2 linked regions of the Catenuloplanes indicus genome follow. The protein of the gene in region 1 binds, or shares a complex with, the protein of each later gene. Links are inferred from orthologs where the notes say so. Each region holds a gene or a part of one and is shown on either strand. Other genes may lie near its edges.

Region 1 (11,361 bases):
GCGTGCCTCGACCTCCCGCATGTCGCTGACGCCGGCCAGGCCGCGCATGCCGCTCCGCTTGTTCAGCAGCTCGTCGATCTCGTCCAGCGACATGCCGCCGACCCGGTGCAGGTGGAAGATGATCGCGGGGTCCAGGCTGCCGCTGCGCGTGCCCATCACCAGACCTTCCAACGGGGAGAGTCCCATCGAGGTGGCGACGCTGCGGCCGCCCTCGACCGCGGCCGCGCTTGCGCCGTTGCCGAGATGCAGCGTGATCACGTTGGTGCTCTCCGGGGTCCGGCCGAGCAGCGCGGCGGTGCGGCGTGAGACGTACGCGTGCGATGTGCCGTGAAAGCCGTACCGGCGGATCCGGTGCTGCCGCGCGGTCTCCGCGTCGATCGCGTAGGTCGCGGCCGCCGGTGGCAGCGTGCTGTGGAACGCGGTGTCGAACACCGCAACCTGCGGTACGTCCGGCAGCAGCTTGCGCGCGGTCTCGATGCCGGTCAGGTTCGCCGGGTTGTGCAGCGGCGCCAGCGGGATCAGCCGCTCGATCGCGCGGACCACGTCGTCGTCGATCAGCGTGGGCGCGGTGAAGTCCGGGCCGCCGTGCACCACGCGGTGGCCGACCGCGTCGAGGTGCCCGAGTTCGTCGCTCCGGAACACGTCCTGCAGCGCCGTCCGGTGATCATCGATCTCCTCCACGAGCCCCTTGGCGACCGTGGTGCCGCCGTCGAAGAGTCGGTACTTCAGCGAGGAGGATCCGGTGTTGAGCACGAGTACGCGGGTCACTTCGACTCTCCGGCGGCCTGGATCGCGGTGATCGCGACCGTGTTGACGATGTCCTTGACGGTGGCGCCCCGGGAGAGGTCGTTCACCGGGCGGCGCAGCGCCTGCATGACCGGGCCGACCGCGACCGCGTTCGCCGAGCGCTGAACCGCCTTGTACGTGTTGTTGCCGGTGTTCAGGTCCGGGAAGACGAAGACCGTGGCCTTGCCCGCGACCGTGCTGTCCGGCAGCTTCGTGGCCGCCACGCCCGGGTCGATCGCGGCGTCGTACTGGATCGGCCCCTCCACCGGCAGGTCCGGTCGGCGCTCGCGGACGATCCGGGTGGCGGCCGCGACCTTCTCCACGTCCGCACCGGCCCCGGACGTGCCGGTCGAGTAGGACAGCATCGCCACCCGCGGCTCGATGCCGAACCGGGCCGCGGTCTCCGCGGAGGAGAGCGCGATGTCGGCCAGCTGTTCCGCGTTCGGGTCCGGGTTGACCGCGCAGTCGCCGTAGACCAGCACCCGGTCGGCCAGCAGCATGAAGAACACGCTGGACGCCACGGAGACGCCCGGAACGGTCTTGATGATCTCGAACGCCGGGCGGATCGTGGCCGCGGTGGTGTGCGTGGCGCCGGAGACCATGCCGTCCGCACGCCCGGTGTGCACCATCATCGTGCCGAAGTAGCTGACGTCCCGGACCACGTCGCGGGCCAGCTCCAGCGTCATCGCGCGGTGCTTGCGGATCTCCGCGTACGTCTCGGCGAACTCTTCGGCCCACTCGCTGGTCGCGGGGTTGTGCAGTTCGGCTCGGCCGATGTCGAGCCCGAGCTCACGGGCCTTGCGGGTGATCTCGTCCGGGTCGCCGAGCAGCGTCAGGTCGGCCACGCCACGGCGCAGCAGGATCTCGGTCGCGCGCAGGATCCGCTCCTCGGTGCCCTCCGGGAGCACCAGCCGCCGCCGGTCCGCGCGGGCGCGGTCGATCAGGTCGTACTCGAACATCATCGGCGTGACCCGGGCGCTGCGCGTGACGTCCAGCCGGCGGAGCAGTTCCTCGGTGTCCACCGTGGACTCGAACGCGCCGATCGCGGCCTGCACCTTGCGCGGGTTGCGGCCGTTCAGGCCCGCCTCGATCCGGCTGGCGGCCGCGATCGTGTGGAAGCTGTCGGTCTTCACGGACAGCACCGCCAGGCCGCTGTGCAGGCTCTCGATCAACCGCGCGACCCGGGCGTCCGGGCGCTCACCCAGCGTCAGCACCAGGCCGGCCACCGACACCTCCCCTGCCGCGTGCGCCGCGGCTGCGGCCACCAGCAGGTCGGCCCGATCCCCAGGAGTGATCATCAGACAGCCGTCGGTCAAATGATCAAGCAGCACCGGTACGTGAGCCGCGCCGACCACCAGGTCCAGCACGTCCCGGTCGAGCGCCTTCGCGTCACCGCTGAGCACCTCCGCGCCGAGCGCCTCGGCCAGCTCGGCCACGGTCGGCGCGGAGATCGTCGGCACCTCGGGAATGACGTACGTCGGGACGGTCTGGTCCTCGGGCGCGGCGGTGCCGGCCGGCACCCGGTTCGCGATCACCGCGAGCACGGTGGCGCCCAGGTCCTGCACGCTGTGGTACGCGCCGCGGGCCGCGGAGGCGACCTCGACGGCATCCGCGTCCCGGCCGTCGACGACCGGGATCACCACGCTGCCGAACTCGGTCGCCAGCCGCACGTTGAACGCGAACTCGCGGGGCAGCCCCGGACCCGGCTCGCCGCTGTCGTCGAAGTCACTGCCGATCACCACGACCGCGTCGAAGTGCCGCTCCAGCGCGCGGTAGCGGTCGACCACGCGCGAGATCAGCTCCTCGCGGTGGCCGGCCGCCACCATCGCCGAGGCCTCCGCGAACGTGGTGCCGAACAGCTCCTCGTACGGCCGGTCTATCCGGTACCGCTCACGCAGCAGCGCGAGCATCGGGTCGGCCTCGCCCCGGGTCGCCACCAGCGGCCGGAACACGCCGACCCGCGGCGTCTGCCGGGAGAGGAGCTCGGCCAGGCCGAGCGCGATCGTTGACTTTCCGCCGCCGGGTCCGAGCCCGGCAATGTAGACGCTTCGCCCCACGGGCTCAACCTACCCGTGGTGAGCCGGGGAACACCCAGGTCTTTGTACCTTGATCAACGTCACGGGGGACGTTGATCACCTGGGGTTCGGGTCAGCTCGCCGGCCGGTGTGCTCGTCGCCGGGTGTGCTCTTTGCCGGTGTGCTCGTCGTCCGGTTACTCGGCGTCCGGTTACTCGTCGTCCGGTTACTCGTCGTCCGGGTCGTCCAGGCGGGCGAGCCAGGTGGCGAGGCGCTCGATCGGGGTCTCGAACTCGGGGTTGAGGTCGACGAAATCGCGCATGCGCTCGGCGACCCACTCGATCGTGACCTGCTCCTCGCCACGGCGTTCGGTCAGCTCCTCGATGCCGCGATCGGTGAAGTACATGCTCTTCCTGCTCCTCATGCGGTGCTCCCCGCCGCCGGGGCGGGTGGCGGGGAGCGGTGTTCGTAACCGTGGCGGCTTTGATGGTGCTGGGCCTCGAGGTCTTGCGGGTGTGCGGTCTTACGGCCTTGCGGCTTTGCGGTTGTGGAGCTTTCGGACTGAGGCCCGCGGACTTGCGTTCTTTCAGGCCGTGCCGGACTTTGCGGTCCCACGAGCCTCGCGCCCTGCGAGCCTTAGGGTCCTGCGAGCCTTGCGGTCCTGCGAGCTTCGCGGCCCTGTGAACCTCGCGCCCTGCGAGCCTGGAGCTTGCGCTCCTAGGCCCGCAGGGCTTGCGGTCTTACGGGCGGGGCAGGGACGCCTCGATGAGCGCGGTCTGCTCGGCCTCGTGCAGCTTCGCCGAACCGACCGCCGGTGCGGCCGCGGCCGGGCGGGAGATGCGGCGCAGGCGCAGGCCGTCGAGGTGCTCCAGCAGGTTCAGTGCGATGAAGCTCCACGCGCCCTGGTTGGCCGGCTCCTCCTGGACCCAGGCGAAGTCCTCCGCGTTCGGGTACTTCGCCAGCTCCGCCTTCAGCTCCTCGACCGGCAGCGGGTAGAGCTGCTCCATCCGGACGATGGCCGTGTCGGTGATCTTCCGCTCCGCCCGCGCCTGGACCAGGTCGTAGTAGACCTTGCCGCTGCAGAACAGCACGCGCTTCACGGCCGACGCGTCCGCGATTCCGGCGTCGCCGATCACGGTCTGGAACGTGCCGCTGGTGAAGTCCGCGACGGACGACACGCACAGCTTGTGGCGCAGCAGCGACTTGGGCGTGAAGACGATCAGCGGCTTCCGCTTCGGCGACAGCGCCTGGCGGCGCAGCAGGTGGAAGTGGTTCGCCGGAGTGGTCGGGTTCGCCACCCGGATGTTGTCCTCCGCGGCCAGCTGCAGCCAGCGCTCCGGGCGGCCGGACGTGTGGTCCGGCCCCTGGCCCTCGTGGCCGTGCGGCAGCAGCAGCGTCACCGCGGACTGCTGGCCCCACTTGACCTCGCCGGACGAGATGAACTCGTCCGCGATCGACTGGGCACCGTTCGCGAAGTCGCCGAACTGCGCCTCCCAGAGCACCAGCGCCTCGGTGTTCTCGACCGAGTAGCCGTACTCGAAGCCCATCGCCGCGTACTCGCTGAGCAGCGAATCGTGCGCGAAGAACCGGGCCTGGCCGGCGGCGAGCTGGCTGATCGGCAGGAAGTCCGCGCCGGTGCGGCCGTCCACCACGGCGGCGTGCCGCTGCACGAACGTGCCGCGCCGCGAGTCCTGTCCGGACAGACGGACCGTCACGCCCTGGGTGAGCAGTGAACCGAACGCGATGATCTCGCCGAAGCCCCAGTCGATGTTGCCCTCGCGGGCCATCTTGGCGCGCCGGTCGAGCAGCTGCTGGACCCGCTTGTGCGGCGTGAAGCCCTCGGGCAGGTCGATGTGTGCCTGACCGATCCGGGCCACGGTCTCCGCGTCGATCGCGGTCTCCACCACCGGCTCCGGCTCCTGCACGGCGACGCGCGCCCGCCGGCCGGACGACGACGTGTTCGCGTCGCGGGTGGCCTTGAAGACCTGCTCCAGCTGGCCCTGGTAGTCGCGCAGCTGCTCCTCCGCGTCCGCGACCGTGATGTCGCCGCGGCCGATCAGCTCCTCGGTGTACGCCTTCCGGACGCTGCGCTTGTTGTCGATGATCGCGTACATCAGCGGGTTGGTCATCGACGGGTCGTCGCCCTCGTTGTGACCGCGGCGCCGGTAGCAGACCAGGTCGATCACCACGTCCTTGTTGAACGTCTGGCGGTACTCGAACGCCAGCCGCGCGACCCGGACCACGGCCTCGGGGTCGTCGCCGTTCACGTGGAAGATCGGGGCCTGGATCATCCGGGCCACGTCCGTGCTGTAGAGCGAGGACCGGCTGTACTCCGGCGCGGTGGTGAAGCCGACCTGGTTGTTGACGACCACGTGCACGGTGCCACCGGTACGGTAACCGCGCAGCTGGGAGAGGTTCAGCGTCTCCGCCACCACGCCCTGGCCGGCGAACGCGGCGTCACCGTGCACCATCAGCGGCAGAACCGTGTAGCCCTCCAGGCCGAGGTTGAGCCGGTCCTGCTTGGCGCGGACGATGCCCTCCAGCACCGGGTCCACGGCCTCCAGGTGCGACGGGTTCGCCGTGACACTGACCGTGGTGCCGTACTCACCGTCCGGCGTGGTGAACTTGCCGGTCATGCCCAGGTGGTACTTCACGTCGCCGGAGCCGTGCGCCGACTTCGGGTCCAGGTGGCCCTCGAACTCGGAGAAGATCTTCTCGTACGGCTTGCCGACGATGTTGGCCAGCACGTTCAGCCGGCCACGGTGCGCCATGCCGATCACGACCTCGTCCAGCTGGCTCTCCGCGGAGGCCTGCAGGACCTCGTCGAGCAGCGGGATCAGCGACTCGCCGCCCTCCAGCGAGAACCGCTTCTGACCGACGAACTTCGTCTGCAGGAACGTCTCGAACGCCTCGGCCGCGTTCAGCCGGTTGAGGATGTGCTTCTGCTCCTCCGGCGACGGCTTCTCGTACTTGATCTCGATGCGGTCCTGGATCCAGCGGCGCTCCTCCGGGTCCATGATGTGCATGTACTCGATGCCGACGCGGCGGCAGTACGAGTCGCGCAGCACACCGAGCACGTCGCGGAGCTTCATCTTCTGTTTGCCGGCGAAGCCGCCGACCGGGAACGTCCGGTCCAGGTCCCACAGCGTCAGGCCGTGCTCGAGTACGTCGAGGTCCGGGTGCCGGCGGATCTCGAACTCCAGCGGGTCGGTGTCCGCCATCAGGTGACCGCGCACCCGGTACGCGTGGATCAGCTCGACGACGCGCGCCGCCTTGTCGATCTGGCCCTCGGACGTACGGGCGACGTCGCGCACCCAGCGGACCGGCTCGTACGGCACGCGCAGCGCCGTGAAGATCTCGTCGTAGAAGCCGTGCTCACCGAGCAGCAGCTCGTGCATGACCTTCAGGAACTCGCCGGACTGCGCACCCTGGATAATCCGGTGGTCATAGGTGCTGGTCAGCGTGATGACCTTGCTGACGCCCAGGTCAGTGAGGGTCTCATCGGACATTCCGGCGTACGGCGCGGGGTACTCCATCGCGCCGACACCGATGATCGCGCCCTGGCCGACCGTGAGGCGCGGCATGGAGTGCACGGTGCCGATGCCGCCCGGGTTGGTCAGCGAGACGGTGGCGCCGGAGTGGTCTTCCATCGTCAGCTCGTTGCGGCGCGCGCGGCGGACGATCTCCTCGTACGCCTGCCAGAAACCGCGGAAGTCGAGGTTCTCGCAGCCCTTGACGCTCGGTACGACCAGTGAGCGGGACCCGTCCGGCTTGGCCAGGTCGATCGCGATGCCGAGGTTGACGTGCTCCGGCGTGACGATCGTGGGCTTGCCGTTGGTCTCGACGTAGTTGTTGTTCATCTCCGGGTGCAGCGCCAGCGCCTTGACCAGTGCATAGCCGATCAGATGCGTGAAGCTGACCTTGCCGCCCCGGCCGCGCGCGAGGTGGTTGTTGATCACGATGCGGTTGTCCACCAGCAGCTTCGCCGGGACCGCGCGGACGCTGGTGGCGGTCGGGACCGCCAGTGACGCCTCCATGTTCTGCACGATCTTGGCGGCGATGCCGCGCAGCGGTGCGGTGCCGGGGGTGACCTTGACCGGCTCCTTCTTCGGCTTCGCCTTGGCCGCGGGCGCGGCGGCCTTGGCCTGCGGCGCCGGCTGGGGCTGCGGCTTCGCGGCCGGCGTGGCGGCGGCCTTGGCAGCGTCCTTCGCGGCCGCGGGTGCGTCGGTGCCCACGCGGGCGGCCGACGAGGCTCCGGCGGCCGCGGTGGCCTCCGTCGGCGTCGCGATCGAACCAGCATCCGCCGCCGGCTTGTAATCAGCGAAGAAGTCGTGCCATGCGGAATCCACGCTCGTCGGATCGGCGAGGTACCGCTGGTACATCTCTTCGACGATCCACTCGTTGGGGCCGAAGCCCGCCAGGGGATTGTCCTGCGAAGTTTGCTGGGTCGACACGGCCGGTATCGCCTCTTTCAGAGCGGTTTGTCTGTGTCGCGGTAGGTGACAGGCATTCGTTGACTGCCGCGAGCTGACGTGGGGTCAGACTTCGGTTTCCAGGCTACGCCGTGTGATTCGGCACCTTGTCGTCGACGTCCGTCCGTGTCGAGATTCACAGCATTGGGGTCTTTCGGCCCTGCGTGCACGTTACGTTGCGGCCGGGCGATTCATGTGCCTGCAGGTGCTGCTCAGCATGGTTTTCCGGTCGCCGAGCGGTTTGCCCGGCAGTCTTCCCGCCCGCCTCCTGAGCGATGACACAGAGTCACACCCGTGAGTGATCTTGCCTGCATGCATCGTTCACGTGCTTGACATCGGGATCCGGGGCTCCCGACACGCCGCTGAGGCATCACCCCCTTACACAGTGAACATGGACACCGTTGACCCGTCGGGCGTCCTTCCCGGACCGGCCGTCGTGCCGCCCTGGCGCCCGTCGCTGCCCGCCCCGCTCGCTCAGCCCCGGTCCAACTGCGACAGCGGCTGTCTGCCCGTCCGAGGCTTCCACCGGCGCGTCTCCGTCCCGCGTCAGGCCGTCCGTGCCGTGACGCTGGCCGGCGCGCTGATCGGTGGTCTCGCACTCCTGCCCCTCCTCCCGTTCCTGACCGGCACCGGCCGGCAGGCCGCCGGCCGCTGGTGGGCCCGCGCCGTGCTCGCCGCCGCCGGCGTCCGCCTCGTCATCCGCGGCGCCGGCTTCGTGCCCCGCCGCCGTGCACTCCTGGTCGCCAACCACAACTCCTGGCTGGACACGGTTGCACTGCTGGCCGTCTCCCCGGCCCGGATGACCGCCAAGCACGACATCCGCCACTGGCCGGTGATCGGCGTGCTGGCCACCCTGGCCGGCACCATCTTCATCGACCGTCGGCACCCCCGGACGCTGCCCACCACCGTCGCCCGGATCACCGACGCACTGCGCAAGGACGACCTCGTCGCCGTCTTCCCGGCCGGCACCACCGGCTGCGGCCGCTCCACCGGCCCCGGCCACCGCGCCGACAACTCCCTCACCGGACGCTGGCGCCCCGCGGTGTTCCAGGCCGCCGTCGACGCCCACGCCGCCGTCGTCCCGATCCGCCTCGGCTACCGCGAGGGCCGAACCGGCCCGGACAGCACCATCGCCACCTTCCTCTCCGCCGAAAGCCTCTTCGCGTGCGCCATCCGCGTGATCGCAATCCGCGACCTGACCGCCGTGGTCACGATCGAACCGGCTCTGCACCCCGACCTCGACGCAAACCGCCGTGTCCTGGCCCGCGCCGCCGAGGGCGTCGTCCGCCCCTACCGCCGCCCAACCTCGGTTCCGGCCCCTGCCCCGGCCCCGGCCTCGGCCCCGGTTCCGGCCCCGATGCCGGATCCGGCTTCGGCCTTGGCTCCGTCCTCGCTTCCCGCGTCGAGCGCGGCATCCGCGCCTGCGCCGGTACATGGCCGCTTGGACCTCGCCGCCTGATTTCACCCGACCAAGCCTCCGGCGCCGCACCGATGCGGCCCGGAGGTTTGCCGCATCCGGCCGCGCTGCCCGGCGCGGGCCGGGTGGCTGCGATACGCGGGTATGCGCCAGCGGCCGGGCGCGGATATATGAAGCAGGTTCCCGTTTGCGGTTCAGGCGATGTTGTCGTGGAGGCCGGACGGAGGGCTCCAGATCGGGTTGCGGCCCAGATAGCGAAGTACGGAAGAAGCGTCGTCGTCGGCCAGCTCGCCGGTGTAGGCGCTGCCGAGCGCGCGGGCCTCCTCGATCGGGTCGAAGGGTGATGCGAATGCGCCGTAGGGGCGGAGCGGCTCGACGAGCTCGGTCGAGACCAGGAGCAGTGAATAGGCGATCTCGGGGGTGAGTGGTGACGACTGCCGGGTGGCGACCGCGATGTCCCACGCATGAATCGCGGCGTCGAGCGCGCAGGCCCCGGCGGCCAGCCAGGGAGGCAGCGGACCGGCCGGCAGTGGCGTCGGCACCGCCGGCACGGAGTCGGGCACGGTCGTGAACGCGGCGCGAGCCAGCGCGATCACCTCCATGGTTGCCCCCAGTGGGTCGGTCAGCGGTGCTTCGCTCGGCGCGTAGGGATCCTCAGGCGGCCAGAGGCCCCCACTGATGGTGGCGGCGAACCGTGCCTGGTTGCCCAGCGTGTGCCGCAGGACCTGCCCGACGGTCCACTCCGCGCACGGCGTCGGCAGACTCCAGCCGCCCACCGGCACGCCTTTGACCGCGAACCGGAGTGCGGAATGCGCGTCCGCCAGCACCTCCCGCCAGCGGACCGGCGCCCGCACCGACGCCGCTTCGGGCGGTATCTCCTCCGGAGGAGGCTCGCTCGGCAGCCCGGCGGCGCTCCGTGCGGATGTGCTCAGCTTCAGGTCGCTCATCGTCTCCCCTTCTGTGCTGGCGCAGTGAAGCTTCGTAACTGGCGTGTCCAGGGTTCGTGCTGGCGCGACACCGAACCGCGCTGGAACGGAATCCTTTGTTCCGCCCGAGCATAGCGGAGCGGAATGATCCGTTCCAGTGCTAGAGTGATGTCGTGACGGAAGAATCCAGCCGTGGCCTTTCCGGTCGGCGGGGGCACGCCAAGCGCAACGACGAGGTGATCCTCACCGCGGCGCGGGACGTGTTCGTGAACGACCCGAGCGCCCCCATCTCCGCGGTCGCCGGCCGTGCGGGTGTCGGCATCAGCGCGCTCTACCGGCGCTATGCGGGCAAGGAGGACCTACTGCGGCAGCTGTGCCTGAGCGGCCTGCACCGCTTCATCCTCGAGGCTGAGGAGGCCGAGGCGGAGCCGGATGGCTGGGCTGCCCTGGTCGCCTTCCTGGGTCGGGTGGTCGACGCCGACGTGCATTCGCTGACGGAGCGTCTGGCCGGCGCCTTCACGCCCACCGCCGAGCTGCGGGAGGCTGCTGCGAGGGCCGGCGAGCTGGCCGCGCGGCTCGTGCAGCGCGCGCAGGCGGGTGGGCGGCTCCGGGCGGACGTGACGCCGGAGGACCTGGCATTGGTGCTGGAGGGCTGTGCCGCGATCCGTGTGGCCGACGCCGTCCGGACCGTTCAGCTCCGGCGCCGGCACCTTGCGCTGCTGATCCAGGGCTTGGCCGGCCCGGGCGACCCGTCCCTGCCCGGCCCCGCCCCGCAGCCCGGCGAGCTGAGCCGCTGGCGGCCGGAGGGTTGAAGATCGCCAACGGCCGTGCACCGTCGACTCGTGGCGCCCTAGTTATATCGCGATGTATCGCGTAGGCTGGCGACACGAAGCCGAGCACGCACTGGGGGCCGACATGGCGAGCTGGACGATCCACGAACCCTCGAAGATCACCTGTGCGGCGGACGTGCGTCGGCTGGAGGTCAGCCTGCTGGTGGGGCGGCTAACCGTGATCGGCGCGGACGGCCCCGCCCGAATCGAGGTGTCGAAGGTCGGCGGCCGTGCGGTCCAGGTCGAGCTGGAGGGCGGGGTGCTTCGCGTGCGTCAGGAGGGGGGCAGCGCGTGGCTGGGGCTGCTCTCGTGGATCATGCAGCTGGCCAAGCGGATTGCGGTCGACGTGTCGATTGCCGTGCCGCCCGCGTCCCGCGTAACGCTCGGGTTGATCTCCGGTCGGGTGATCGCGTCCGGGCTGCGTGAACGCACCGACGTCGACGTGACCGCCGGGAGCATCACGCTGATGGGTGTCGGCGGGCTGACCCGGGCGAACCTAGTCTCCGGGCCGGTCGAGGCGGTCGGCGTGGCCGGAGAATTGATCATGGATACGGTCTCCGGCGAGCTGATCCTGGCGGACAGCCCGGTGACCACGGTGCGCGGCACCACCGTCTCCGGCAGCATCACCTGCGATCTGGACGGTGCGGCGGACAGCGACATCCGGCTGGACACCACGTCCGGCAGCATCACCGCGCGCGTGCCGGAGGACAGTGATCTCGCGATCGAGCTGCGTGCCTTGGCGGGCCAGGTGACCAGCTCGTTCCCGGAGGAGCTGGCGGAGCGAACCACGCTCAGCGGCAGCACGGTGAACGGCTGGCTCGGCCAGGGCACGGGGCGGCTCAGCGCCTCCGCGATCTCCGGCAGCATCGCGCTGCTGTCCCGTCCCGCCGTGGCGGCCGAGGACGCCGATCCGAA
Region 2 (9,920 bases), 3.0 Mb from region 1 along the record:
CGAACCGGGTGGAGGCCGCTGCGGTCGCGCACCGCCTGGGCCTGCTGGACCGGCCCGGGGCCGCCGCCGGGTAATGCGACGGGAAAGCGACCGCGTGGATGGGCGGCGATCTAGGATCGCCTTGGGTAACGTTCGCGTTACCCACTCCTTCGGCCGGAAGGAGTGGTTCACGCCGCGTGGAGGGGCTTTGCCTGCTTCCTGTACGCCAGCCCGCCGGACCCGGCATGAGCCGTGATTTTCGCGAGCTGGGCGGCCGCGACGCGTACGCGTTGCTCGGTCTGGACGAGGGCGCGGACGCGCAGCAGATCAAGCGTGCCTGGCGGGCCATGTCCCGGCTGCACCACGCGGACGTCGGCGGCAGCGACAACGTCCAGTCCCTGCTGAACGTCGCCTACGACACGCTCTCCGACCCGGCGCTGCGCGGCGAGTACGACCGGTACCGGCGCACGGTCCTGCTGGTCGGCGCCGCGCCCGCGCCCGAGCCGCCGCCCGAGGCACCGGCGCACCGGCCGCCGAAGGCCTGGCGGTCACCGCCGGTGCAGGAGCCGGACGACGAGCCCGACGGGTGGGACCGCTGGGACGCCGAGGACGCCGCGCAGCACCGCTTCGAGTCCGAGCCGGAGACGCCGCGCCACGAGGCCGCGGCACCGTCCGGCGCATGGTCAGCGCCGCGCCAGGCCGACCCACGCCGTGACTTCGTCTCCACCGCGCGCCCGGTCGGCTACGACAACCTGGCCATCGTCTCGCTGGTGCTGGCCATCGTGTTCGCACCGGCCGCGCTGGTCACCGCGCCGATCGCGCTGTTCCGGATACGGCGTACCGGCGCGCAGGGCCGCGGCTTGGCGATCACCGCGCTCATCCTGGTCGGCGTCCTCACGATCGCGCTCACCAGCGGCTACGTCATCGGCACCCGCGGCCCGGTGATTGCCCGCTGACCGGTCAGGCGACGGCGGCGGAGCGGGCGTCGAGCGCCTGCTTGTAGAGCCGGCCGGCCCGGTACGACGAACGCACGAGCGGCCCGCTCATCACACCGGCGAAACCGATCCGCTCGGCCTCGGCCTGCAGCTCGATGAACTCCTCCGGCTTGACCCAGCGCTCGACCGGGTGGTGCCGCGGCGTCGGCCGCAGGTACTGCGTGATGGTGATCAGCTCGCAGCCGGCCTCGTGCAGGTCGCGCAGTGCCTGGCTGACCTCCTCACGCTCCTCGCCCAGACCCAGGATCAGGTTGGACTTGGTGACCAGCCCGGCCGCGCGGGCCTGGGTGATCACGTCGAGCGAGCGCTCGTAGCGGAACGCGGGCCGGATCCGCTTGAAGATGCGCGGCACGGTCTCCACGTTGTGCGCGAGCACCTCGGGCCGGGCGTCGAAGACCTCGGCGAGCTGCTCCGGGTTCGCGTTGAAGTCCGGGATCAGCAGCTCGACGCCACAGCCCGGCTGGAGCTTGTGGATCTGCCGGACCGTCTCCGCGTACAGCCAGGCACCGCCGTCCGGCAGGTCGTCGCGCGCCACGCCGGTCACGGTCGCGTAGCGCAGGCCCATGGTGGCGACGGACTCGCCGACCCGGCGCGGCTCGTCCGCGTCGAACTCGGCGGGCTTGCCCGTGTCGATCTGGCAGAAGTCGCACCGCCGCGTGCACTGGTCGCCGCCGATGAGGAACGTGGCCTCGCGGTCCTCCCAGCACTCGTAGATGTTGGGACAGCCGGCCTCCTGGCACACGGTGTGCAGGCCCTCGCGCGAGACGAGGCCGCGCAGCTCCGTGTACTCCGGGCCCATCTTGGCCTTGACCTTGATCCACGGTGGCTTGCGTTCGATCGGCGTACTCGCGTTGCGCGCTTCGATGCGCAACATCCGCCGGCCCTCGGGGGCGGGGTGGCTGCTGCTGGGAATCGCGGTCGCCGTCGGCGGCACGGAGCGCTCGATCGTCACGAAACTCAGCCTACGCCGGGCATTGCGCCCTCACAGGTCCACCGCGACGTGGCTCACGCCCGATCGCGTGTGACGGCGCTCACCACAAACGGCAAACAACCGGTTACCCAATGGCAATCTTCGTTCCGGCATCGCAGGCCCGAAAACGAGCGCACAGAAACCGATAAAACCGCACAGAAAAAGTCAGCAGGCCGCACGGTACGGCCGGGAGCTGCCACCCACCGCAACGGCACCGGGGGCACGCGTGGCGCGTCGTGCCACGGCCGGGTGACGGCGCGCTTGACGTGGCTATTGAAAATGACTATCAGTATTGGAGGTAGGTCACGCACTCCGCTTTCAAGTACACATCGTCGTGTAGGGGAAATTTCGTGAAAGTAGCTTTTGTCGGTAAGGGTGGCAGCGGTAAGACCACGCTCGCCGGGCTCTTCGCGCGCCACCTGGCCGCCGCCGGTGCGCCGGTGCTCGCGCTGGACGCCGACATCAACCAGCACCTGGCCGCCGCGCTCGGCGCCACGGACGACGAGGCGGTACTGCTGCCCGCGCTCGGCGACCACCTCGGCGAGATCAAGGAGTACCTGCGCGGCGACAACCCGCGCATCGAGTCGGCGGCCGCGATGGTCAAGACCACGCCGCCCGGCCGCGGCTCCCGGCTGATCGGCGTGGACCGGCCGAACCCGCTCTACGACACGCTGGTCCGCGACGTCAACGGCGTACGGCTCGCGGTGACCGGCCCGTTCGCGTCCGAGGATCTGGGCGTGGCCTGCTACCACTCCAAGGTCGGCGCGGTGGAGCTGCTGCTGAACCACATGGCCGACGGCCCGGGCGAGTATGCGGTGGTGGACATGACCGCGGGCGCGGACTCGTTCGCGTCCGGCCTGTTCACCCGCTTCGACCTGACGTTCCTGGTCTGCGAGCCGACCGTGCGCAGCGTCGGCGTCTACCGGCAGTACACCGGCTACGCCCGGGACTTCGGCGTGCGCGTGAAGGTGATCGGCAACAAGGTCGACGACGCGTCGGACGTGGAGTTCCTGCGTGCCGAGGTCGGCGACGACCTGGTCGGCTGGATCGGCCGGTCCGCGTTCGTGAAGGCGGCGGAGCGCGGCCGGTTCCAGCCGATCGACGTGCTGGAGCCGGAGAACCGCGCGGTGCTGGCGGACATGCGGACCCGGGTGGACGCGTGCGGCAAGGACTGGGCGACCTATGCGCGGCAGGCCGCGGAGTTCCACCGGCGCAACGCGGCCGCGTGGGCCAGTGACCGGGTCGGCGCGGACCTCACGGAGCAGATCGATCCGGATTTCATTATCAATCCCGCAGGCATCGACGTAGCTCTCCGGAGTTAATAGACTCCCGTGGGTAATTGATCCACGGGCAACACGTGAGGAGAACCGTATGTCCCTCGACGTACCCACCGCCCTGCTCGACCGGGTCGAGCGTGGCGAGGTCGTCAACGACGCCGAGTTCGTCGACGTCGTGCGCCAGTCCCTGCCGTACGCCTGGATGATCGTGTCCGAGGTGGCGTCCCGGTCCGCCGCGAGTGACGGCGAGTTCGAGGACCACGCCGTGCCGCCGCCCAGCGAGCAGGAGCGCGGCCAGCTGCTGCGCGCGCTCGCCAGCGACTCGATCCGCGGCGGGCTGGAGCGTCACTTCGGCGTGAAGCTCGCGTTCCAGAACTGCCACCGGGTCGCCGCGTTCAAGCTCTCGGCGGTCGGCGGCGAGACGTACCAGCGGTTCATCTCGCCGACCGCGCAGATCGCCAACCAGAGCCCCGAGCTGCGCGACTGCTGATGGTCCCACCCGATGCCGGGTCGCCGGTCCGCCGGCGGCTCGGCCTCTTCCTGCTCGGCGCGCACGGGCCCGCGTCCATCCCGGTGCTGGCACGCGCGGCCGAGGACGCCGGGCTGGACGACGTGTGGCTGGCCGAGCACCACTTCACCGCGTACGGCACGCTGCCGTCCGCGACCGTGGCGGCCGGGCACGCGCTCGGCGCCACCCGGCGGATCGAGGTCGGCACGGCCGCGTGCGTGCTGCCGGCCCGGCACCCGGTGGCGCTGGGGGAGGAGGCGGCGCTGCTGCACGAGCTCTCCGGCGGGCGCTTCCGGCTCGGCGTGGCGCGCGGCGGGCCGTGGGTGGACCTGGAGGTGTTCGGCACCGGGCTGCCCCGGCGCGACGAGGGCTTCCCCGAATCGCTGGACCTGCTCCGATCGTGGCTCTCCGGTGCGTACCGGGTCGGCTCCGATCGTGATCTTTTCCGGTTTCGCGAGGTCACGGTGTCGCCGCGGGTGACCATGCCGATCTGGGTCGCGGCCACCTCGCCCGGCACCGCGGCCGAGGCGGCCCGGCGCGGCCTGCCGCTGCTGCTCGGCATGCACGCCGATGCCGCGGAGAAGACCGGCATGCTGGCGCACTGGGCGTCGGTGGCGGCCGCGCACGGCCACGACCCGGCGGACGCCGACCACGTGTCGGTGCATCTGGCCCCGGGGCCGGCGCCGCTGCTGGAGTCGCTGCTCGAACGCACTCGCGACTACGTGCGCATCGACGGCTCGCCGCCCGCGCATCGCGACCTGGACGCCTACGCGGCCCGGCTGCGCCGGATCCACGAGACGATCGAGCCCATTCCGGGGGTACGCCGCACGCTGCTCTTCGTCGAGGCCGCCGGTTCGCTCGACGCGGTCCGCGACACGATCTCCCGACTCCGGCCCGAGGCACGCCCGCAGCCGGTTGCGCGTCCTGCGGGGGAGCCGGTTGCGCGGTCCGAGGCCGGGCCTGGCGTGCGGTCCGGAGCGGAGGCGGCCGCGCGGCTTTGAGCCGGCCCGCAGGGGGCCTGATGACCCGCCTGCGGCGCGGTTCTACGGGCCGCCCGCGGCGTGGTTCTGCTGGCGGCCCGTGGCGTGGTTCTGCTGGCGGCCCGTGGCGTGGTTCTGCTGGACGGCTACAGCGCGGCCTTGATCGCGGCCGGCAGTGTCGGGTGCAGCCACGGGTAGCCGGTCCGGTTCAGCACGCCGGGCAGCGACCGGGTGCCGGTCAGGATCTCGGTGGAGAACTCGCCCAGCGCGGCCTGGATCACGAAGCCCGGCACCGGCACGATCGCCGGGCGGTGCAGCGCGGCGGCCAGCTCCCTGGTGAACTCCGCGTTCGTGGCCGGCGCCGGCCCGTTCATGTTGACCGGCCCGGCGATGTCGTCGCGCTCCAGCAGGAATACGGTCGCGCCCACCCAGTCGGCCAGCGACATCCACGGGATGTATTGCCGTCCGCTGCCGATCCGGCCGCCGAGCCCGGCCTTGAACAGCAGCACCAGCGGCTGCAACAGACCGCCGCGCTTGTCCAGCGGCAGCCCGGAGCGCAGGTAGACGACCCGGACACCGGCGTCCTCGGCCGGGCGGGCCGCGGCCTCCCACACCCGGCACAGGTCGGACAGGAAACCCTCGCCGGGCGGTGCGTCCTCCTCCACCGGGGTGTCGCCGGTGTCGCCGTACCAGCCCTTCGCGGAACCGTTCAGCAGGACCTTCGGCCGCTCGCCCTCGGGCAGACCGGCGATCGCGCGGGCCAGCGTGGCTGTGGTGTCCACCCGGCTGCTGCGCAGCTTGCGCTTGTACGACGCGGTCCAGCGCTGGCCGCCGATGCTGGCACCGGCCAGGTTGATCACCGCGTCCACGCCGCGCAGCGCGGCCGGGTCGAGGTGGCCGGACGACGGCTTCCACGGGATCTGATCGCCGTTCTCCGGTGTGCGCCGGACCAGTTGCCGTAGATCGTGCCCGTCCGCCCGCAGGTGCTCGCGCAGTGCCGTACCCAAGAAGCCTGATGCCCCGGCCAGCAGAATCCTCATGGGTACATCTTTCCCGGAAAAGATCGAGGGCGAACCCCGGCACGCGGCCGGGATCCGCCCTCGGATGTGATCTTTTACAGGCCGAGTTCGCCCTCGAAGTTGCCGGCCTCCAGCCGCTCCTTCATGGTGGTGAGGAAGCGGGCCGCGTCCGCGCCGTCCACGATCCGGTGGTCGTAGGAGAGCGCCAGGTACATCATGGAGCGCGGCACGATGATCTCGCCCAGCTCCGGGTCGTCCACGACCACGGCGCGCTTCACGATCGCGCCGGTGCCGAGGATGCCGACCTGCGGCTGGTTGATGATCGGCGTGTCGAACAGCGCGCCGCGGCTGCCCGTGTTGGTCAGCGTGAACGTGCCGCCGGAGATCTCGTCCGGACCGATCTTGTTGTTCCGGGTGCGCTCGGCCACGTCCGCGATGCGCTTGGCCAGGCCGCCCAGGTTCAGGTCACCCGCGTCCTTGATCACCGGGACGATCAGGCCCTTCGGCGTGTCCACCGCGATCGCCAGGTGCTCGGCGTCGAAGTAGGTGACCGTGCCGGCCTCCTGGTCGATCCGCGAGTTCACGGCCGGGTGCTGCTGCAGCGCCTCGACCGTGGCCAGCGCCAGGAACGGCATGAACGACAGCTTCACGCCGTGCCGCTGCTGGAACGCGTCCTTCACCTGGGCCCGCAGCTTCGCGACCTTGGTCATGTCGACCTCGACCACGGTGGTGAGCTGCGCCGAGATCTGCAGCGACTCGACCATGCGCTTCGCGATCGTGGCGCGGGTGCGGGTCATCTTCTCGGTGCGGCCACGCAGCGGGCTCGGCGCCGGCTTCGCGGCCGGTGCCTTGCCGCTCTCGCTCTTGGCCGGCGCGGCGGCCGGTGCGGGCGTGGCGGCCGCCGCCTTCGCCTTCTCGGCGGCGTCGAGCACGTCCTGCTTGCGGATGCGGCCACCGACGCCGGTGCCGGTCAGCGAGCCGAGGTTGACGTTGTGCTCCGCGGCCAGCTTGCGGACCAGCGGGGTCACGTAGGCGGCCTCGCCCTCCTCGACCGCGCCGTTGGCGGAGACGGCCGGGGCCGGCTTCGACTCCACCTTCGGGGCCTCGGCCTGCTTGGGAGCCTCCGCCTTGGGCGCCGCGGCGGGCGTGGAGGCGGGGGCCTCGGCGGCCGGGGACGGCGTCGCGTACGACTCGGCGGCCGGCTGGGCCGGAGCGGCCGGGCCGGGCTCCGGGGCCTTCTCCGTCTTCGGCGCGGCACCACCGGCGGCGCCGATCACGGCCAGGGCCGCGCCGACCTCCGCGGTGTCGTCCTGCTGGACCTTGATCTCCAGCAGCGTGCCGGCGGCCGGCGACGGGATCTCGGTGTCGACCTTGTCGGTGGAGACCTCGAGCAGCGGCTCGTCGACCTCGACCGTGTCGCCGACCTCCTTGAGCCAGCGGGTGACCGTGCCCTCGGTGACGCTCTCACCCAGCGCCGGCATGGTCACGACCGTGCCCTCGGCGTCGCCCCCGCTCGCGCCGGAGCCCGACGACGGCGCCGGGGTCTCCAGGTTCTCCGGGGTGTCCTCCGAGGTGGACTGCTCGGTGCGCGCCTCGACGGCCGCGTCGTCCGTGTCCTGCTGCCCGGCGTCCGGCGCCGGCGCCGCGGCGGGGGCGTCACCCTCGCCACCGATGACCGCCAGCTCGCTGCCGACCTCGGCGGTCTCGTCCTCGTTCACCAGGATGCTGGTCAGCACGCCGGACGCGGGGGACGGGATCTCGGTGTCGACCTTGTCGGTGGAGACCTCGAGCAGCGGCTCGTCCGCCTCGACCGTGTCGCCGACCTGCTTCAGCCAGCGCGTGACGGTGCCCTCGGTGACGCTCTCGCCGAGCCGGGGCATGGTGACCGATACCGGCATGTCTCAAGACTCCTTAACAAGCAACCGCAACGGTATGTTCACAATCAGGCGTGTGCGTGCAGCGGCTTGCCCGCCAGGGCCAGGTGTGCCTCGCCCAGCGCCTCGTTCTGGGTGGGGTGCGCGTGGACGAGCTGAGCCACCTCGCCCGGGAACGCCTCCCAGTTGTAGATCAGCTGCGCCTCGCCGATCAGCTCACCGACGCGCGCACCGACCATGTGGACGCCGACGACCGGGCCGTCCTCCACACCCACCAGCTTGATGAAGCCGGTGGTCTTGAGGATCTGGCTCTTGCCGTTGCCGCCCAGGTTGTAGTTGTAGGTCTTCACCTTGTCGCCGTACTGCTCGCGGGCCTTCGCCTCGGTCAGGCCGACGGACGCGATCTCCGGGTTGGAGTAGGTGACCCGCGGGATGCCCAGCTCGTCGATGACCGCCGGGTTCTGGCCCGCGATTTCCTCGGCGACGAAGATGCCCTGCTGGAAGCCGCGGTGCGCGAGCTGCAGGCCGGGCACGATGTCGCCGACCGCGAACACGTTCGGCACGTTGGTGCGCAGGCGCTCGTCGGTGAGGACGAAGCCGCGCTCCATCTTGATGCCCTGCTCCTCGTAGCCCAGGCCCTGGGTGCGCGGGCCGCGGCCGACCGCGACCAGCAGCAGCTCGGCCTCGACGACCTCGCCGCCCTGGATGGTGGCGCGTACCCCGTTCTCGGTCTTCTCGACCTTCTCGAACGGCTTGCCGACCTTGAAGTTGATCTTCCGCTTGCGGAACGCGCGCTCGACCGCCTTGGAGACCTCCGCGTCCTCCGCGGCGACCAGGCGGGGCAGCGCCTCGATGATGGTGACCTCGGCGCCGAACGAGCTCCACACGCTGGCGAACTCGACGCCGATCACGCCGCCGCCGAGCACGATCACCGACTTGGGCACGCGGTCCAGCTTCAGCGCGTGCTCGCTGGTGATGATCTTCTCGCCGTCCACGTCCAGGCCGGGCAGGCTACGGGAGAACGAGCCGGAGGCCAGCACGACGTTGCGGCCGACGTAGCGGTTGCCGTTCACCTCGACCGTGTTCGGCGCGACGAGCTTGCCCTCGCCCTCGACCACGGTGATCGACTTGTTGCCGTTCAGCATGCCGGACAGGCCCTTGTACAGCCGGGAGATGACACCGTCCTTGTACGAGTTCACCCCGGCCATGTCGATGCCGTGGAACTCGGCCTTCACGCCGAACTGCTCGGACTCGCGGGTCTCGTCCGCGACCTCGGCCGCGTGCAGCAGCGCCTTCGTCGGGATGCAGCCGACGTGCAGGCAGGTGCCGCCCAGCTTGTCCTTCTCGATCAGGGCCACGGTCAGGCCCAGCTGAACCGCGCGGAGCGCCGTGGCGTAGCCACCGCTGCCGGCGCCGAGAATGACGATGTCGAAGGTTTCGCCGTTCGGCTGGCTCACAGTCAACTCCCAAGTCGCGTCGCTGCATACGACGGTCACACTGTCGTAACGTGCATGGTGCCGTGCCCATCCTGTCACTTGTGGAAGGGGCCCGCGTAGGGAGGTGCCCAGGAACACGTCCCGTGGCAGTACCCTTGCCGTGACGGTTGCGGATATGGGGGACGAACACGGTGGCCTGGTTCAGGCGGCAGAAGAAGGCGAGTGGAGGCTCGGTCGCCCGCGCGGCGCACAACGAAGCCCTGGAGCACCTCACGGCTTTCGTGACCTCGCGAACCGGTGTCGAGGTCTTCATCGAGCCGAAGACGACCGTGACCGAGACCACGGTCATTCTCATAGCTCACGACGGCGAGTGGACCCGCCGGCGCGTCGACTCACCGGAGGGCGCCCGCCGGTTCGCCCACAGGATGGCGATTCCCGTCTACGACATCCAGCTGGTCGGCTATCCACAGCGAATGCGCGATTACAACGAGCGTCGCAAGCGCGCGTCCTCATAGAAAATCTACCGCCGATCAGGGCGTCCCGGTGACGGGACGCCCTGATTCGCTTTCCGGCTGATTCGTTTCCTAGCCGTTCGCGACGACGTCGTCGATCAGCGCGACCAGCGTGCGCACCGGCACGCCGGTGCCGCCCTTGGTCCAGTAACCGGTCGGCTCGCCGGTGTGGTAGCTCGGGCCCGCGATGTCGATGTGCGCCCAGGCCACGTCCTCGGTGACGAACTCGCGCAGGAACACGCCGCCCTGCAGCATGTGCCCGGCCCGGTCCATCCCGGCATTGACCTGCGAGATGTCCGCGACGTCGGAGTCCATGCCCTTGCGCACGTCGTCCGGCAGCGGCATCGGCCAGGCCGGCTCGCCGACCAGC

Evidence for each region.
Region 2: J2S42_RS26855 (region 1) and sucB share a complex: the UniProt entries of both Bacillus subtilis proteins name them as parts of the 2-oxoglutarate dehydrogenase (OGDH) complex. The link is inferred for Catenuloplanes indicus from one-to-one orthologs.

The regions. Positions count from the first base shown.
Region 1 is NZ_JAUSUZ010000001.1:5,920,603-5,931,963, forward strand. The notes cover bases 3,342-7,644. They hold J2S42_RS26855 (multifunctional oxoglutarate decarboxylase/oxoglutarate dehydrogenase thiamine pyrophosphate-binding subunit/dihydrolipoyllysine-residue succinyltransferase subunit), read right to left. Parts: upstream 7,256-7,644; coding sequence 3,542-7,255; downstream 3,342-3,541. In the rest of the region: J2S42_RS26840 (acetate kinase), read right to left, coding at 1-768; pta (phosphate acetyltransferase), read right to left, coding at 765-2,843; J2S42_RS26850 (DUF6104 family protein), read right to left, coding at 3,028-3,207; J2S42_RS26860 (lysophospholipid acyltransferase family protein), read left to right, coding at 7,665-8,732; J2S42_RS26865 (TIGR03086 family metal-binding protein), read right to left, coding at 8,885-9,637; J2S42_RS26870 (TetR/AcrR family transcriptional regulator), read left to right, coding at 9,790-10,428; J2S42_RS26875 (DUF4097 family beta strand repeat-containing protein), read left to right, coding at 10,532-11,361. UniProt on the Bacillus subtilis protein: E1 component of the 2-oxoglutarate dehydrogenase (OGDH) complex which catalyzes the decarboxylation of 2-oxoglutarate, the first step in the conversion of 2-oxoglutarate to succinyl-CoA and CO(2).
Region 2 is NZ_JAUSUZ010000001.1:2,944,103-2,954,022, reverse strand. Bases 5,226-8,087 are described here. They hold sucB (2-oxoglutarate dehydrogenase, E2 component, dihydrolipoamide succinyltransferase), read right to left. Parts: upstream 7,627-8,087; coding sequence 5,824-7,626; downstream 5,226-5,823. Other genes in these bases: lpdA (dihydrolipoyl dehydrogenase), read right to left, coding at 7,671-8,087; J2S42_RS13155 (TIGR01777 family oxidoreductase), read right to left, coding at 5,226-5,749. Outside these bases: J2S42_RS13185 (helix-turn-helix transcriptional regulator), read left to right, coding at 1-74; J2S42_RS13180 (DnaJ domain-containing protein), read left to right, coding at 225-935; lipA (lipoyl synthase), read right to left, coding at 940-1,926; J2S42_RS13170 (ATP-binding protein), read left to right, coding at 2,295-3,266; J2S42_RS13165 (SCO5389 family protein), read left to right, coding at 3,316-3,711; J2S42_RS13160 (LLM class flavin-dependent oxidoreductase), read left to right, coding at 3,711-4,730; more of J2S42_RS13155, read right to left, coding at 4,856-5,225; more of lpdA, read right to left, coding at 8,088-9,098; J2S42_RS13140 (hypothetical protein), read left to right, coding at 9,230-9,553; J2S42_RS13135 (leucyl aminopeptidase), read right to left, coding at 9,623-9,920. UniProt on the Bacillus subtilis protein: E2 component of the 2-oxoglutarate dehydrogenase (OGDH) complex which catalyzes the second step in the conversion of 2-oxoglutarate to succinyl-CoA and CO(2).